Regions from separate parts of the Streptomyces capillispiralis genome, predicted to be linked through region 1. Evidence: riboswitches for the same ligand, from Rfam matches in the RefSeq annotation. Region 1 holds a riboswitch; each other region holds the start of a gene.

Region 1 (4,200 bases):
GGACCTCATCTCCGGCCTCATCCGCGCCTCCGACCACGGCGAGCACCTCACCGAGAACGAGGCCGCCGCCATGGCCTTCATCCTGCTGTTCGCCGGCTTCGAGACCACCGTCAACCTCATCGGCAACGGCACCTACGCCCTGCTCACCCACCCCGGCCAGCGCGAGCGCCTGCAACGGGCCCTGGCCGCGGGCGACCGGGGACTGCTGGAGACGGGTGTCGAGGAACTCCTGCGCTACGACGGCCCCGTGGAGCTCGCCACCTGGCGGTTCGCCACCGAGCCGGTCACCATCGGCGGACAGCGCGTCGCGGCCGGCGACCCGGTCCTCGTCGTCCTCGCCGCCGCCAACCGGGACCCGGAGCGGTTCGACGGCCCGGACGTGCTCGACCTCGGCCGCCGCGACAACCAGCACCTGGGATACGGCCACGGCATCCACTACTGCCTGGGCGCCCCGCTGGCCCGTCTGGAGGGGCAGACCGCGCTCGCCACGCTGCTGACCCGGCTGCCGGATCTGCGGCTCGCCGTGGAACCGGCCGAACTGCGGTGGCGCGGCGGACTCATCATGCGCGGACTGCGCACGCTGCCGGTGGAGTTCACTCCTGCGCACACCTGAGGGCCGACCGCCGCGCCCAGTGCCCCGGAGCGGACCAGCGCAAACATGACTCGCCCTCAACTCTGTGATCTTCACGTGATCTGCGCGGCATGAACTTGTGACAAGTGATCCTCTGCCGATACGTTCACCCATCAGCGCGGCCCTTCGGCTTCACTCGCCGCGCGGGTCATCGCTGTCTCGCGAAAGGTCTCCCGCATGCTCTCCGGGAACGGTCGGCACCGCCGCCCCCGCCAGGCTCCGGCTCTTCTCGTCGCGGCCGGAGTGACCGGCTCCGCCATCGCCATCCCGCTCCTCGGAGCCGGCAGCGCCAGCGCGGCCGACGGCGCGACCTGGGACCGCGTCGCGGAGTGCGAGAGCGGCGGCTCCTGGAGCCAGAACACCGGCAACGGTTATTACGGCGGCCTGCAGTTGACCCAGGACGACTGGGAGGCCTACGGCGGCCTGGACTACGCGTCGAGCGCCGACCAGGCCAGCCGGGGCCAGCAGATAGCCGTGGCCGAGCGGGTCCTCGCCGACCAGGGCGTCGGCGCGTGGCGCACCTGCGGCCTGCTCGCGGGCCTGGACCAGGACTCGGCGTCGGTCGACATCGACACGGGTGTCGCGGAGGACTCGACGCCGGACCCGTCCGGATCGCCGGACTCCGGTGACGCGTCCGCCTCCTCCTCGCCGTCGCCCACGTCCGAGCCGTCGTCCACCGCGGACGCCACGGAGGGTTCGAAGTCCCCGGAGGGCGCGGAGAGCCCGGAGAGCACGGCCGACGCGTCCGCCGACGCCTCCGTCGGGACCGACACCGGCACCTCCCCCTCCGCTTCGGCCACCCCGAAGACCGACGAGTCGGACAAGCTGGGGCAGACCGACGGCTCTTCGGGCCTCACCGGAACCGAGGGCACCGGCTCCGGCCGTCACCGCGGCGGCAGCGCCGAGGAGGGCGTGACCGAGGACCGTACGTCCGAGTCGTCCGGCCGGCACGCCTCGCGCGGCGACGACGCCTCGCGCGACGCCGCCGACGGCTCCTACACCGTGCGCACCGGGGACAGCCTGTCGTCCATCGCCGACTCCCTTGAGCTGGACGGCGGGTGGCGCGCCCTGTACGCGGAGAACGAGCAGGTCGTCGGCACCGACCCGGACCTCATCCTGCCGGGCCAGGAGCTCGCTGTCGGGGTCGAACCGGGCGAAAAGTGACGCCCGAAAACGCCTGGGCACGGCGGCAGTTGGCGTCATGATTCGCGGCGAATGTCCGATTTAAAGGCTGTGAGAGATAGGTCTCAGAAGCCCTGATCGTCTTTGTCATTCCGCCGATCACGTGCCTACGGTCGAGACCGCTCGCCAATGCGGGCCCCGGCCGCCGCAACGCCGAATCCTGCCAGTGGCGGCCCGGGAACAGTCGTCGCGTCATGCGCCGTAGGCAGGAGCGGGGGACCCAAGGTAAGTGCCGGGCCCAGCAGTTGTGGCTGGCTCGGCTTGGGGTGAAGCCGCGGTTCGTGAGAGCCGTGGCCGGGCAACTCAACCGGCCCGAACCCGACAGCTCACCTCGCAGGCGTCGGTGAGGGGATCAACCATGCTGTTTTCCGGCAAGGGCAAGCACCGCCGTCCGTCCAAGGCCACCCGCGCCATCGCCGTCACCGGTGTCGTCGGTGCCGCCGTCGCCGCCCCGCTGATGGCGGCCGGCAACGCCTCCGCCGCCACCGCCTCCGAGTGGGACGCCGTCGCCCAGTGCGAGTCCGGCGGCAACTGGTCCATCAACACCGGCAACGGCTACTACGGCGGTCTGCAGTTCTCCGCCTCCACCTGGGCCGCGTACGGCGGCACCGCGTACGCCGCCTCCGCCGACCGGGCCAGCAAGGCCCAGCAGATCGAGATCGCCGAGAAGGTCCTCGCGGGCCAGGGCAAGGGTGCCTGGCCGGTCTGCGGCGTGAACCTGTCGAACACCCCGTACAGCGGCGGTGGCTCCGCGCAGGGCACCGAGAGCCAGGGCACCGGCTCCGCCGAGACCCGCGAGACCGAGCAGAAGGCCTCCCGCTCCGCCGAGCGCCCGGCCGCCGAGCAGAAGGCGGAGAAGAAGACCGTCACCACCCCGACCGGCAAGAAGGTCGCCAAGGGTGACGGCGAGTACAAGGTCGTCAAGGGTGACACCCTCAGCACGATCGCCGAGGAGCACGGCGTCGAGGGCGGCTGGGCGAAGCTGTTCGACCTGAACGGCGACATCGTCGAGGACGCCGACCTCATCTACCCGGGCCAGCAGCTGCACCTCAAGTAAGCGGCAGCCCCCTGCTCCCCGCCCCGGTGCGTCTCCCCCCGTACGCACCGGGGCGGGGTTTTTTCGCGCGGGTTTCCGGATTCGGCTTTGTTCCGTTCGGAAACAATTTACGCTCGGTTCTGTCCACGGGGCGGTCGACCGGCTGGCCGATCGCCCGGAGCCGGTTAGGCTCGGACTCGCAGGACCCACCGTGGTCCCGCCCACCCGCGTCACATCCAAGAAGGAGATGCTCGTGCCGTCCATCGACGTCGTCGTAGCCCGGGAAATCCTGGACTCCCGAGGCAACCCCACGGTCGAGGTCGAGGTCGGCCTCGACGACGGCAGCACGGGTCGTGCCGCCGTCCCGTCCGGCGCCTCCACCGGCGCCTTCGAGGCCATCGAACTCCGTGACGGCGATGCCAACCGTTACCTGGGCAAGGGCGTCGAGAAGGCCGTGCTGGCCGTCATCGAGCAGATCGGCCCGGAGCTCGTCGGCTACGACGCCACCGAGCAGCGCCTGATCGACCAGGCGATGTTCGACCTGGACGCCACCGACAACAAGGGCTCCCTCGGCGCCAACGCCATCCTCGGTGTCTCGCTCGCCGTTGCCCACGCCGCCTCCGAGGCGTCGGACCTGCCGCTCTTCCGCTACCTGGGCGGCCCCAACGCGCACCTGCTGCCGGTGCCGATGATGAACATCCTGAACGGCGGCTCGCACGCCGACTCCAACGTGGACATCCAGGAGTTCATGATCGCCCCGATCGGCGCGGAGTCCTTCTCCGAGGCCCTGCGCTGGGGCGCCGAGGTCTACCACACGCTGAAGAAGGTCCTGAAGAGCAAGGGCCTGGCCACCGGCCTCGGCGACGAGGGCGGCTTCGCCCCGAACCTCGGCTCCAACCGCGAGGCCCTCGACCTCATCCTCGAGGCCATCAAGGAAGCCGGCTACACCCCCGGCGAGCAGATCGCCCTCGCCCTCGACGTCGCCGCCTCCGAGTTCTACAAGGACGGCGTCTACACCTTCGAGGGCAAGGAGCGCAGCGCCGCCGAGATGACCGAGTACTACGCGGAGCTCGTCGACGCGTACCCGCTCGTCTCCATCGAGGACCCGCTGTTCGAGGACGACTGGGAGGGCTGGAAGGTCCTCACCGGCAAGCTCGGTGACAAGGTCCAGATCGTCGGCGACGACCTGTTCGTCACCAACCCCGAGCGCCTGGCCCGCGGCATCGAGGAGGGCGCCGCCAACGCCCTGCTGGTCAAGGTCAACCAGATCGGTTCGCTGACCGAGACCCTGGACGCCGTCGAGCTGGCCCAGCGCAACGGCTTCAAGTGCATGATGTCCCACCGCTCCGGC
Region 2 (4,200 bases), 440 kb from region 1:
CGGGACTTCTCCGGGATCCTCGACGGCGTGGTGATAGCCGGGGTCACCGCCACCGGCTTCGCGTTCACGGAGAACATCCTCTACCTGGGTACCGCCTTCGGCACCGACCAGCTGACCGGCGACAGCGGCATGGCCTCGGTGACCGCGGCGACGTTCTTCGTCCGCATCGTCATGTCGCCGTTCGCGCACCCCCTGTTCACCGTGCTCACCGGGATCGGCTTCGGCATCGCCGCGCTGTCCGGCCCCCGGCAGCGGCTGCGCCGCGTACTGCTCCCGCTGGGCGGGCTGCTCCTCGCGATGGGCATGCACGCGCTGTGGAACGGCTCCTCGACGCTCGGCCAGTACGGCTTCTTCGCGGTGTACGCGGCGTTCATGGTGCCGACGTTCGGACTGCTGACCTGGCTGGTGGTGTGGACGCGGCAGCGCGAGCTGCGGACCGTACGGTCGGAACTGCCCGCGTACGCGGTGGCCGGCTGGCTCACTCCCGCGGAGCCGTTCGCGCTCGGCTCGATGCGGGCGCGGCGCATCGCGCGGCAGTACGCGCGCCGGTACGGCGGGCGGGCGGCGGCCCGGGCGGTGGCGCAGTACGAGGCGTACGCGACCTCGCTGGCGTTCCTGCGGCACCGGGGGCGGCTCGGGCGGGCGGGGACGGACTTCGTCACGCGGGAGCGGGAGCTGCTGCTCGAGCTGTGGCACCGGCGGGGAGCGGCCCGTCCGGCCCTGGACCACGCGGCCCGCGCCCTCGCGCCCCCGGCCCCGGTCACCGCGGCGCCGTGGCCGGTGCACGGGGTGTACGGCCAGCAGCCCCATGGGCAGGGGCAGGCACACCATGGCCAGCCGTCACACGTGCAGGCGCCCCATGGGCAGCCACTACATGTGCAGGCACACCACGCGTATCCCCCACACGGCCATCCGCCGCAGGGTCCGCTGCCGTACGGGCATCCCTACGCCGCGTACGCCCCGTACCCGGACCCGCGGCCGAACCCGGATCCCCGCCGGTCCTGACCGATCCTGACGGATCCTGACCGGTCCAATCACCCCGCCTCACCCCGCCCCGCACACACCTGACCGGCAGCCCTGACGTCGGGGGGGTCGTCGTCGGGACTGCCGGGATTCAGGGGGCGTCGGTTCTCAGGGGGTGAGGCCCTTGTCGCGCAGCCAGGCCAGCGGGTCCACGCCCGAGGTGGAACCGCCGGGGTGGACCTCCAGGTGGAGGTGGGCCCCGGTGGAGTTGCCGGTGGAGCCGACACGGCCGATCACATCGCCGGTGCTGACCTTCTGGCCGACGCTGACGCTGATGGAGGACTGGTGGGCGTACCAGATCTCGGTGCCGTCGTCGAGGGTGAGCACGGTCTTGTAGCCGTAGGAGCCGTCCCAGCCGGCGGAGGTGATCGTGCCGGTGTGGACGGCCTTGATCAGGGTACCGGTGGGGGCAGCGAAGTCGAGGCCGGTGTGGTAGCCGGAGGACCAGTAGGCACCGGCCTGCATGAAGGTGGAGCTGAGGGTGTACGAGGAGGTCGGCAGCGCGTACTGCTTGGCCAGTGCGGCGAGGCGCTCCGCCTCGGCCTTCTTCCTGGCCTCCTCCTCCGCCTTCTTCTTGGCGGCGGCGGCCTTGGCCTTGGCCTCCTTCTCCGCCTTGGCGACGGCCTCGGCGGCCTCCTTCTCGGCGGCGGCCGCGGCCTCGGCGGCGGCCCTGTCCTCCGCCTGGTCCTGCTGCTGCTCGACCTGGGCCATGATCCGGGCGCGCAGCGCCTCACCGGCGCCGGCGGTGGCCTGCTCGTCGTCGGCGGCGCTCATGCCGATGTCGCTGAGGGGCGTGGCCGAACCCTTGGGGGTGTCCTCGTCGGAGATGAGGGAACCCACGTTGGGGAGGTCGGGCACGGAGATCGAGACCGGCGGCTTGCCGGTCTGGGCGCTGGCCATGCCGCCCGCTCCGACCGCGGCGATGACGCCGACGCCGAGGACGGTGGAGCTGCGGGCGAGCCCGCCGCCGCGCTGCTTGGCCACGCGGTGCCGGCCACGTACCGGGCGGATGGTCTCCGCAGTGGGGTTCCACTCCTCGAAGGGGCCCTCGTCGGTGCGGATGCCGCCGTAGGCGAAGGTGTCGCTCGGCTGGTACGGGGCCTCGGGGGCAGGCCGGTTGGACGCCACGTGGGCGTACTCCTTTCCTTCCTTCTCCGCCTACCGGGTTAGCTGACGGGTTCGGAGCAGGAAGGTCTCCTACGCGCGTATACGCACCGTGTTGCCACGGCGGTATCCACGCGATTCACCCCATGGTGATGGTTCCCCGGTTCCCTTGCGGGATTCGGCGCGTGCGCACGGAGCCGACTTCTGTGACGGCTGGGACGACCGCGCTGCGTTATCGAACGTTAATAGACGCGAGGGTCGTATTCCAAGCTGTTCCTCTTGATCGTTAACGATTTCCGTGGGGACTTAACCGCCACCGACGCCCAAAAACGGGCGAGTTGACCGCGCTTCGCGCGCCCGCTCTCTTCTGACGGTATGTCAGTTGTTATGCGCTGCGGGGTGGATCCCTCACGCTGGGTGACAGCGGAATCTCGGGAGAAGTCGGCGGGAGCCGGAAAACACCGAGGGCCGGAACCCTTTCGGATTCCGGCCCTCGGCCTTCAGTAGCGGGGACAGGATTTGAACCTGCGACCTCTGGGTTATGAGCCCAGCGAGCTACCGAGCTGCTCCACCCCGCGTCGTTGAAACCAGTGTACGCCATGCGCGGGACACGAAGCACACCCGTTGTCGCCGGCCCCGTTTCACCGGCCGGTCAGATGGCCGTTCGGCGCCTTGGCCCGGTCCTCGTACTCCGGCAGGACCACCACGGTGGCGCCCCCCTCGGCCAGCACCCCGCTGCCGTCGGCGCCCGCCACGAAGGTGTCCGGCTCGCGCCAGGCCGTGACCACCCGCCGCACCCCCGTGTCCAGGATCAGCCGGGCACAGGGCGCCGGCCGGGACGCGCGGCGGGCGCAGGGCTCCAGGCTGGAGTACACGGTGGCGGCCGGGAGCCGGGGGTCCATGGGGTCGATCTTGGCGAGCGCGGCCTCCTCCGCGTGCACCACCGGGTCGGTGCCCTCCCGGGAGTGGCCGCGCGCCAGCTCCGTACCGTCGGCCGCCACGACGACCGCGCCCACGCTGAACGCCGTCGTGGAGGGCGGGCACTCGGCGGCCAGCGCGCAGGCGAGCGCCAGCCAGTGGTGGTCGGCGGCGACGGGCAGCGGGCCGGTGCCGGGCGCGGTGGGCTCGTAGCGCGTCAAAACGACGTCACCCACCGGGCGGGTCTCGACCAGCCGCAGCCGGCCCGCCTGGTACGCGCCGGGGCCGAAGAGGCGGGGCGCGTCCGGGTCACCGACGAACAGCGGGGCGAGGACGAGCTGGAGTTCGTCCGCGAGGCCCTGGGTGAGCAGCTGGGTGTGGATCCGGCCGCCGCCCTCGACCATCAGCCGCCGGACGCCGCGCACGGCGTGCAGGTGCTCCAGCAGCCGCCGCCAGTCGAGGTCGGGGCCGAGCGGGACGACGTCGGCGGCGACACCGAGGGCGTGTGCCCGCTCGGCGCCCCGGTCGGTGGTGTAGAGCACCTTCGCGCCACCGGTGTGCCAGAACCGCGCCGCCGGGTCGAGGTCGCCGGAGCCGCTGACGGCGACCTTGAGCGGGTACTCGGGCCGGCCCGCGGCGACCCGGGCGGCGCGCCGGGCGGGCGAGTAGACCAGCAGCCGGGGGTTGTCCGCGCGGAGGGTGCCGGCGCCGACCAGGACGGCGTCCGCGGATGCCCGCACCTCGTCGACCCGGTCGAAGTCCTCCGGGCCGGACAGCAGCAGCCGCTCGGGGCCGGTGTCGTCGAGGCAGCCGTCCAGGGAGACGGCGGCGGACAGCAGGACGTACGGGTGGGGCATCGGCGTACTCCGGGCGGGGAACGGCGGCCGGCGGGACCGCGGCGGGCGGGCCGGTGCGGCCCGGTTCCAGTCTGACAACCCGCGCGGCCGGCGTACGCCCGCACCCCGCTCCCGCGCCGGGCGGGCTCAGGGCTCGATCAGGCCGACGCGGATGGCGTACCGGGTCAGTGCCAGGCGGTCCTTCAGGCCGAGCTTGGCCAGGAGGTTGGCCCGGTGCCGCTCCACCGTCTTGGGGCTGATCACCAGCAGGCCCGCGATCTGCTGCGAGGTGTGGCCCTCGGCGACGAGCTTGAGGATC
Region 3 (4,200 bases), 3.7 Mb from region 1:
CGGGAGGGACGGCCGGTGCGGCCGGCGCACCATGAACACGTCCACCGGGTCCTCGGTCTCGGCCGTGAACCCGTGCCGTTCGTACAGCCGCCGGGCCGCACTGCCCCGCAGCACGTTCAGCCGGACGACGGCCCCGGCGCGGTCGCACCGCTCCAGCAGCGCGCGCAGCACGCCCGAGCCGATGCCGTCGCCCTGGTGCCCGGGCGCCAGGTAGAAGTGCTCCAGCCAGTGGGCGTCCTCCGCCGGCCGCAGCGCCACGCAGCCGGCGAAGGCGCCGCCCACCTCGATCACCCAGGTGTGGGCGGGGTCGAAGCCGTCCCGGAGCCGCTGCCGCACCCGTCGGCCGTCGTACCGTCCGAGCCGTTCCAGATCCGGGCGGAGCACCAGCGCGCGCAGTTCGGCCACCGCCTCGACGTCCGCCGCGGCCGCCGGCCGCACACGCCAGTCCCGCGTGATCGTCACGCCACCGACGCGATCCGTACCTTGATGTCGTCCGGCGACAGCGCGCCCTTGGCGGTCACGTGGTCCCCCGAGGACTCGCCGCGCAGCCGGCGGCCGATCCACGGCACCAGGTACTCGCGGGCCCAGTGGACGTCGTCCCGGCGGACCTCGAACGTGCCGCGGGGCGGCAGGGGCGGCCAGGGCTGTTCCGGGTCGGCGGGGACCTGGAGGCCCAGGGCCTGGCCCGCGCGGAGCGCCACGCGGGTGTGCCCCTCGGGTGACAGGTGCAGCCGGTCGGCGTCCCAGGCCCTGCGGTCCTGGACGCTCCTGAGGGACCACAGGTCGAGCACGGGGCAGCCGTACCGGTCGGCGACGGCCCGTACGTGCCCGTTGTACGTGGCGATCTTGCCGCGCAGGTGTTTGAGCAGGGGGACGCCGCGGGTGTCGAAGCCGGTCGTCACCATCACCGTGCCGGACACGGCGCTGAGCGCGGCGATCGCCCGCTCGAAACGCTCGGCCACCTCGTCCGGGTCGCTGCCCGGCCGGAGGATGTCGTTGCCGCCCGCACAGAACGAGACGAGATCGGGGGCGAGTTCGACGGCGCGGGGCACCTGGTCCGCCACGACCTGGTCCAGCAGTTTTCCGCGCACCGCGAGGTTCGTGTACTGGAAGTCGCCTTCGGGCCGGAGGTCGGCGAGAAGCACGGCGAACCGGTCGGCCCAGCCGACGAGCGCCCCGTCGGGGCCGGGATCGCCGACGCCCTCGGTGAAGCTGTCCCCCACCGCCACGTACGACCCGATCACTGTTCTGCTGTCATTCTTCGAATCGTCTGCCACAACCGCTCATGATTCACCTTGGAATGTGACCTACGCGACCGTAGGAATGGGTTGACGGTCGGTGAGATAAGACACTCTCAAAATGTTGGCCAACTACGGAATACGGCGAAGGCCGGACCCGGGGATCGGGGTCCGGCCTTCGGCGGCGTGTCAGGCGGTTCGCTCGGGGTCAGCCGATGGCGACACCCTTGGAGCGGAGGTAGGAGACCGGGTCGACGTCGGAGCCGTAGTCCGGCGTGGTGCGGATCTCGAAGTGCAGGTGCGGGCCGGTCGAGTTGCCGGTGGAGCCGGAGAGGCCGACCTGCTGGCCGCCGCTCACGGTCTGGCCGGCCGAGACGGACAGCGAGGACAGGTGGGCGTACTGGGCGTAGTAGCCGTCGGCGAGCTTGATGACGACCTGGTTCCCGTACGCGCCGGCCCAGCCCGCGGAGACGACCGTGCCGGAACCGACGGCCTTCAGCGAGGTGCCGGTCGGGACGGCGAAGTCGACACCGGTGTGGTAGCCGCTGGACCACATGCTGCCGGCCACCTTGTAGGCGGTGCCGAGGGATCCGCCGGGCACCGGGGAGCTGTGACCGGAGGTGTTCGCGGCCTGGTCGGTGGTCGTCTGCTGCGCGGAGGTGTCCGCCGAGGGCTGCTCGGACGGCTTCGCGGCGGGCTTCTCGGCCTTCGGCTCGGCGGAAGCGGCCGGGTCGGCGGAAGAGGACTTCTCCGGCGCGCTCTTGGCGGCCTCGCCGTCGAGGGAGAGCTTCAGACCGGGGTGGATGAGCGACGGGTCGTCACCGACGACCTCGCGGTTGTCCGCGTAGAGCTTCTTCCAGCCGCCGTCGACGTCCTGCGTCTCGGCGATCCTGGCGAGGTAGTCGCCGGCCTTCACGGTGTACGTGCGGGCGTCGTCGCTCTTCTGGGCGGCGGCCTTCTGGCCGGCCGCGGAAAGGGACTGGACGGCCTTCTCGGGGGCCGCCTGCGGCGTGGCGGCGTGCGCGCCGGTGGCGCCGAGGAGCGGCAGGGCGAGCGCGGCGCCACCGGTTCCGGCGACGGCTATGGAGCGGGTGAAACGCTGGGCCTTGGTACGGCGGTGCTTACCCTTCGCGGGCATGACGATTTCCTCTCCGGCGCCTACGAGGTGAGCTGTCGGGTTCGGACTGGAGATGCCCGGCCGCGCTTTCGCGCGGCTTAACCCCAAGCCGTTCCGGAGACCGGAACAGGCAGTCGTACCTGTGGGTCCCCCGCTCCTGCCGTACACGGGTCAGTGTGTGCGGGCTCCGGGCGGCGGCAGGATTAGGCGTCCGTCCGGATCGGTGGCGAACGTAAGCGACCCGGACGTGAAGGGACAAGCGCGAGGTTCTCCGGGTATGCCTTTTTCCGTGATCCACGGACGGAAAGGACGTCACCGAGCGTCGACCGGGATTCCGATTCCGCGCCGAATTCCCTTGCCATTGCTCGAAATTACGTGAACATGGCGACAACACATCGTCACGGATATGACGATGCTCACGCACCCCCTCCCCATCTCCCTTTCTTTCGGGGCACGTTATACCGAAGCTACTTAATCGGACAGAACGACCTAATCATCCAATCACAGGCGCCTCAGCCGGAACACCGCGGCGTCCAGATCCCCCCGCAGACCGGTGAGCAGCCCGTGGTGCAGCAGGACGGCACCACGGTGCACTTCGCCCGTTTCGAGGCATTCGTACGAGGCGGCCGGGTCGAGGCCGCGCAGCCGGAGCGCGGGCACGGGCTCCCCGTAGTGCTGCGCCTGAAGACAGGCGAGGACGACGGTGTCGTCGCCGAGGACGTACTGCACCGCGCTCAGCCCGCCCTCCGGCGGACGCAGCCGGTACAGGTCGCCGCGCTGCACCACGGGCCGGATCTCCTTGTAGAGCGCGACCCACTCCCGCGCCTCGGCGAGCTCCTCTCCGCTCCACCGCGCGAGGTCACCGCCGATGCCCAGCACTCCGGCCATCGCGCTGACGAACCGGAAGCGCAGCGTGCTGACCCGGCCGTTGAGCATCGCGTTCGGGCTGTCGGTGACCCAGGCGGCCATGACCCGGGCCGGGTGGAGCTGGCTGAAGCCGTGCTGGATGGCGAGCCGGTCGAGGGGGTCGGTGTTGTCCGAGGTCCACACCTGGTCGGTACGCGAGAGGACACCCAGGTCGATCCGGCCGCCGCCGCCCGAGCAGGATTCGAAGGCCACCCCCGGGTGGGCCGCCCGCAGCCGGTCCAGCAGGGCGTACAGCCCGCGCACGTGGTCGGTCCACAGCCGCTGCGGATACGGGTCGTCGGGCCAGCCCGCGTCGGTGAAGCAGCGGTTGAAGTCCCATTTCACGTAGTCGACGGGGGCGCCGGAGAGCAGCGCGTCGAGCCGGCGCCAGAGGTGCTCCCGCACGTCGTCGCGCGCGAGGTTGAGGACGAGCTGGTTGCGGAACTCCGTGCGCCGGCGCCCCGGCTGGAACTGCACCCAGTCGGGGTGCGCCCGGTACAGGTCGCTGTCGGGGTTGACCATCTCCGGCTCGACCCAGATGCCGAACCGCATCCCGAGCCCGTGCACATGGTCCGCGAGGGGCTTCAGGCCGCCCGGGAAGCGGTCGGGGTTGGGCGTCCAGTCGCCCAGTCCTGCCCGGTCGCCGGTGCGCGCGCCGAACCAGCCGTCGTCCACCACGAACAGCTCGACGCCCATCGCGGCGGCCCGTTCGGCGAGCGCCCGCTGCTGCTCCTCGCCGATGTCGAAGCCGGTGGCCTCCCAGGAGTTGAAGAGCACCGGCCGGTCCCGGTCCGCGTCGGGGACGACGAACGTCCGCTGGTAGGCGTGCCACGCGCGGCTCGCGCCGCCGAAGCCGCCGTCGCTCCACAGGCCCGCGAAGACCGGCGTGACGTACGTCTCGCCGGTGCCGAGCATCAGCAGGCCGGAGTCGTCGTGCCC
Region 4 (4,200 bases), 1.3 Mb from region 1:
CCGTCTGACCAGCAGGAACACCTCGCCGTGTGTCACCGGCGGGCTGCCCGGCCCCGGTCTGGGCGCGGCCTCGTCACCGTCCAGGTCGATGTCGGCGACCTGCACCGCGCCGATGGCCAGGAACCGCCGTATCTCCTCCTGCGTACGCGACGTCCGCGCGTCCGCTCCCGTTCTGCCGGACATACGTCCTTCCTCCCCCTCCTCAGGACCGGCGCAGCCGAGCCGCGCCCTTCAGCGTGCGCGACGCCAGCGACGCCAGCCGCGGGCGGGCGCGGACGAAACCGTGCGCCCGGCGCGCGGGCTCGCGGCCCAGCCAGTGCAGCGCGGCCCCCACGCCCGGGCGGGTCACCGCCCCTTCGTGGACGGCGAGTTCGCCGGTCTTCAGCGAGTCCTTGTACTCGGCCGGCCCGCGCCCCAGGTCGAGCAGGCCGATGCCCTCGGCCGCCGCCGCCTCGGCCATCCGCAGATGCAGCACCAGACCGGGCGAGAACTTCGCGAACTCCGGGTCGTACGCCGGGAACCAGCAGGCCAGGACGGTGGCGGAACGCAGGCCGAAGTGCGCGGCGACGGGTCGGTCGCCGGCGTAGAGCACCGACAGCGTGCCCGTGCACTGCGGCGCCCGGGTCTCGGCGAGCCGCCCCACGAGCCGGGTGATCCACTCCCGCGCGAAACGGTCCCGGCGCCCCGTCCTGCGGTACTGCGCCGACTTCCATTCCATGAGGGCGCGCAGCGCGGCCGGGTCGCGTTCGTCGAAGACGAACCGCACCGGTCCGGCCTGCCGGCCGAGCCTGCGCTCCTTGGCGAGGGTGGTCTTGAGGAACTTGGGCGACTGGGTGCGCAGCACCGACTCGTAGGTCTCGTAGCCCTTCTCCACGTCGATGACGTAGGTGGCGTGCTCCTCGGCCGCGTACGGCACGAACAGCCCCTGCCCGGCCTCCAGGTTGTCGAAGGCGAAGCTCGACAGCGAGCAGGCCCGCAGCAGTTCAGCGGTCTCCGGGGTGTGCCCGGGGCCCAGCACCGCGCCCTGGCAGTCGGACACCCCGAGCCCTATCGCCCGGCCCTGTCCCAGCGCGCCCCGCTCGTACGGCAGGAAGCCCGCCGGTTCCGCCCCCTCGTACAGCACCGCGATCCTGGCCTGCGGCCGGACCCGGCCGACGGCGGTGGTGAACTCCGGTTCCATGAACGGATTGCGTGGTGCGTCCGTCGCGGCGCGCAGTTCCCGCCAGCGCTCCCGTTCCCCCTCGCCGAGCTCCTCGGGCCTCAGCACGCGCATGCGTCCACTGCTCACCTGACCCCCCGATCAAGTCCCCCCTGGACCCTTGGAAGGTACCGCCCGGGAGCAGGTGGACGGTAGATAGCGGAGCATGTTCTTGCCAAACGGGGAAAGAGGTCCGCACCGTCCTCAACCAGTCCGTACCCGGTGATGGCGGAACGCTTCTCTAGCGTGACGGACGCGGTCGCGCAAGCGGTTCCGGGCGATGTGAGGCGGACCGTCGTGTTGTCCGTATTCTCTGATCATGGCCGCACCCACCGCATATTCACTCATCGCCACCGATCTGGACGGGACGCTGCTGCGCGGCGACGACACCCTCTCCGACCGGTCCGTCGCCGCGCTCGCGCGGGTGGCGCGGGCCGGTGCCGAGCACCTCGTGGTGACGGGGCGCCCGGCCCCCAGAGTGCGGCCGCTCCTGGACGACCTCGGCAGTACGGGGCTCGCGGTGTGCGGACAGGGCGCGCAGGTGTACGACGCCGGCGCGGACCGCCTGCTGTGGTCGGTCACGCTGGACCGGGAACTGGCGGAGACCGCGCTCGGCAAGATCGAGGCCGAAGTGGGGGAGGTGTACGCCGCGGTCGACCAGGACGGGGTCGACGGGCTGACGCTGATCGAGCCCGGCTATCTGATGCCGCACCCGACCCTGCCCGCCGTACGGGTCGAGCGGCGCGGTGACCTGTGGGACCGGCCGATCAGCAAGGTGCTGCTGCGTCACGCCCGGCTGTCCGACGACGCGTTGGCGGCGGCGGCCCGGTCGGTGGTCGGTTCGCTGGCCACGGTGACCATGTCGGGGCCGGGCACGGTGGAGCTCCAGCCGTGCGGGGTCACCAAGGCGACGGGGCTGGCGCTGGCCGCCGAGCACCTGGGGCTGAGCCCGGAGCACGCCCTCGCCTTCGGCGACATGCCGAACGACATCCCCATGTTCGACTGGGCGGCCCGTGGCGTCGCCATGGCCAACGCCCACCCCGAGCTGAAGGCGGTGGCTGACGAGGTCACCGCGTCGAACGAGGACGACGGCGTGGCCGTCGTCCTCGAGCGGCTGTTCGGCGGCCCGTCCGGGCCCGTCCGCCGGCGGGCGGCCCAGGACCTGTCCGGGGACACGGCCCGGGACGTCCCCGGGCCGCGGTCCGGATCCGCGCCTCAGTACGCGCCGAAGACGTTGTCGATCGAGCCGTAGCGGTCGGCGGCGTAGTTGCAGGCCGCCGTGATGTTGGCGACCGGGTCGTACGGGTCGAAGGGGGTGCCGGGCACGTGGTACGCCTGGAAGGTCGGGTCGATGACCTGGAGCAGGCCCTTCGACGGGGTGCCGGCGGCGGCGTTCGAGTCCCAGAGGTTGATGGCGGCCGGGTTGCCGGAGGACTCGCGCATGATGTTGCGGTGGATGGCCTCGTAGCTGCCCGGGATGCCGTGCTGCGCCATGACGGACAGGGACTCGCGGATCCAGCCGTCGAGGTTGTCCGGGTAGGCCGTGGTGGCCGTGGCGGCCGTCGTGGTCTGCGCGGAGGCGCTGGTGGCGCCGAACAGCGGCAGGGCGACCACGGCGACGCCGGTACCGGCGACGGCGAGGGAGCGGACGAGGCGGCGGGCGCCGGAGCGGCGGTGCTGACCGTGTGCGGGCATGTCTGGGTTCCTCTCCTACGCCTGCGAGGTGAGCTGTCGGGTTCGGGCGGGAGAGTGCCCGGCCGTGCCCCTGAGGGCACGGCTTCACCCCTAGCCGTTCCGGCGCGATGGCCGGCCCGGCGACTTACCTGGGTCCCCCGCTCCTGCCGTGCGTGAGTTCGTCGTTGGGTGTGGTGCGGGTGGCGGCAGGACTGGGCGTCCACCCGGCAGGCCCGGAACGTATGCGAGAGCACATGTCGGGAACAAGTGTGGGCATCACCCGGTATGCCGTTTGATCTTCCAATGGGGGGTTTGGGGTGCTTGATCCTTTGCTGTCGCCAAGGGTCAACTCGGCGCCGGGGCGCGGGCGGACGCGGGAGCGGGGGTGTGGTGGACGCGGTGCCGCGCGCGTGACTCACTTCACTGATCACGCGCCGGTGGAGCATTGCTCACCAAGCGGATTCCGCTTGGTATTTACGGCAAATCGGGCGGAGGGGCGGGCAGGATGGTGCGCGTGCCGAAGAGCGGGCCGAGGAATGGGTCGAGGAGCGGGCCGGGGAGCGGGCCGGCGGGCGGGGTGAGGAGCGGGCCGGGGAGTGGGCCGGGGAGCGGTCGAGGGGCGGGGGCGGCGGCCGTGTCGGGGAGTGGATCGACGCGCGGCGGAAAGTCGGAGAATGTCCCTTGTGATCAACCGATCAAAATCACTCCGCCCCTGATCCCGTATCGCCCGGCTTGTGACCCTGGGTGCTGGCGGTGATCGAAACGTGACCGGATACGCTGACTTGAGTGATGGCAGCGACCTATCGACAAACCGTGTAATCGCCAGTAGACACCAGCAGACAGGAGACCCCTCGTGACCGTCGTCGGGCCGTTCGGGCTGAGCGTGCGGGACCAGGTTCTGGAAGCCGATGTCCAGGCCGGATTGACGGCTGTCGAGGAGGGGCTGCTCGAGGCCACCAAGAGCGAGGTGCCCTTCATCACGGAGGCCGCCCAGCACCTGGTGCGGGCCGGCGGCAAGCGGTTCCGCCCGCTGCTCGTGATGCTCTCCGCCCAGTTCGGCGACCCCTACGCGCCCGGGGTCGTGCCCTCCGCCGTCGTCGTGGAGCTGACCCACCTGGCCACGCTGTACCACGACGACGTGATGGACGAGGCCGAGGTGCGGCGCGGGGTGGACAGCGCGAACGCCCGCTGGGGCAACTCCGTCGCGGTCCTCACCGGCGACTTCCTCTTCGCGCGGGCTTCCCACATCCTGGCCGACCTCGGTCCCGAGGCGGTGCGGGTGCAGGCCCAGGCGTTCGAGCGGCTGGTCACCGGGCAGATCCTGGAGA

The links. A riboswitch is a leader RNA that binds a small molecule or an ion and turns the genes downstream of it on or off. The one in region 1 is predicted to bind cyclic di-AMP.
Region 2: another riboswitch for cyclic di-AMP. It lies ahead of FHX78_RS18115 (M23 family metallopeptidase); the one in region 1 lies ahead of FHX78_RS20200 (transglycosylase family protein).
Region 3: another riboswitch for cyclic di-AMP. It lies ahead of FHX78_RS03685 (M23 family metallopeptidase); the one in region 1 lies ahead of FHX78_RS20200 (transglycosylase family protein).
Region 4: another riboswitch for cyclic di-AMP. It lies ahead of FHX78_RS14215 (transglycosylase SLT domain-containing protein); the one in region 1 lies ahead of FHX78_RS20200 (transglycosylase family protein).

What each region holds. Positions count from the first base shown of each region.
Region 1 covers NZ_VIWV01000001.1:4,644,031-4,648,230, forward strand. Annotated here, with positions in the region: gene FHX78_RS20190 (cytochrome P450 family protein) at 1-613, shown strand, start outside; gene FHX78_RS20195 (LysM peptidoglycan-binding domain-containing protein) at 809-1,795, shown strand; cyclic di-AMP (ydaO/yuaA leader) riboswitch at 2,001-2,168, shown strand; gene FHX78_RS20200 (transglycosylase family protein) at 2,172-2,870, shown strand; gene eno (phosphopyruvate hydratase) at 3,103-4,200, shown strand, end outside.
Region 2 covers NZ_VIWV01000001.1:4,206,209-4,210,408, reverse strand. Annotated here, with positions in the region: gene FHX78_RS18120 (PrsW family intramembrane metalloprotease) at 1-1,005, shown strand, start outside; gene FHX78_RS18115 (M23 family metallopeptidase) at 1,132-2,151, opposite strand; cyclic di-AMP (ydaO/yuaA leader) riboswitch at 2,164-2,321, opposite strand; tRNA gene FHX78_RS18110 (tRNA-Met) at 2,632-2,705, opposite strand; gene FHX78_RS18105 (dihydrofolate reductase family protein) at 2,769-3,902, opposite strand; gene FHX78_RS18100 (response regulator transcription factor) at 4,029-4,200, opposite strand, start outside.
Region 3 covers NZ_VIWV01000001.1:931,314-935,513, forward strand. Annotated here, with positions in the region: gene FHX78_RS03675 (GNAT family N-acetyltransferase) at 1-462, opposite strand, end outside; gene FHX78_RS03680 (SGNH/GDSL hydrolase family protein) at 459-1,244, opposite strand; gene FHX78_RS03685 (M23 family metallopeptidase) at 1,447-2,376, opposite strand; cyclic di-AMP (ydaO/yuaA leader) riboswitch at 2,379-2,542, opposite strand; gene FHX78_RS03690 (alpha-galactosidase) at 2,857-4,200, opposite strand, start outside.
Region 4 covers NZ_VIWV01000001.1:3,392,945-3,397,144, reverse strand. Annotated here, with positions in the region: gene FHX78_RS14230 (glycosyltransferase family 2 protein) at 1-105, opposite strand, end outside; gene FHX78_RS14225 (GNAT family N-acetyltransferase) at 203-1,273, opposite strand; gene FHX78_RS14220 (HAD family hydrolase) at 1,518-2,450, shown strand; gene FHX78_RS14215 (transglycosylase SLT domain-containing protein) at 2,414-2,893, opposite strand; cyclic di-AMP (ydaO/yuaA leader) riboswitch at 2,897-3,067, opposite strand; gene FHX78_RS14205 (polyprenyl synthetase family protein) at 3,726-4,200, shown strand, end outside.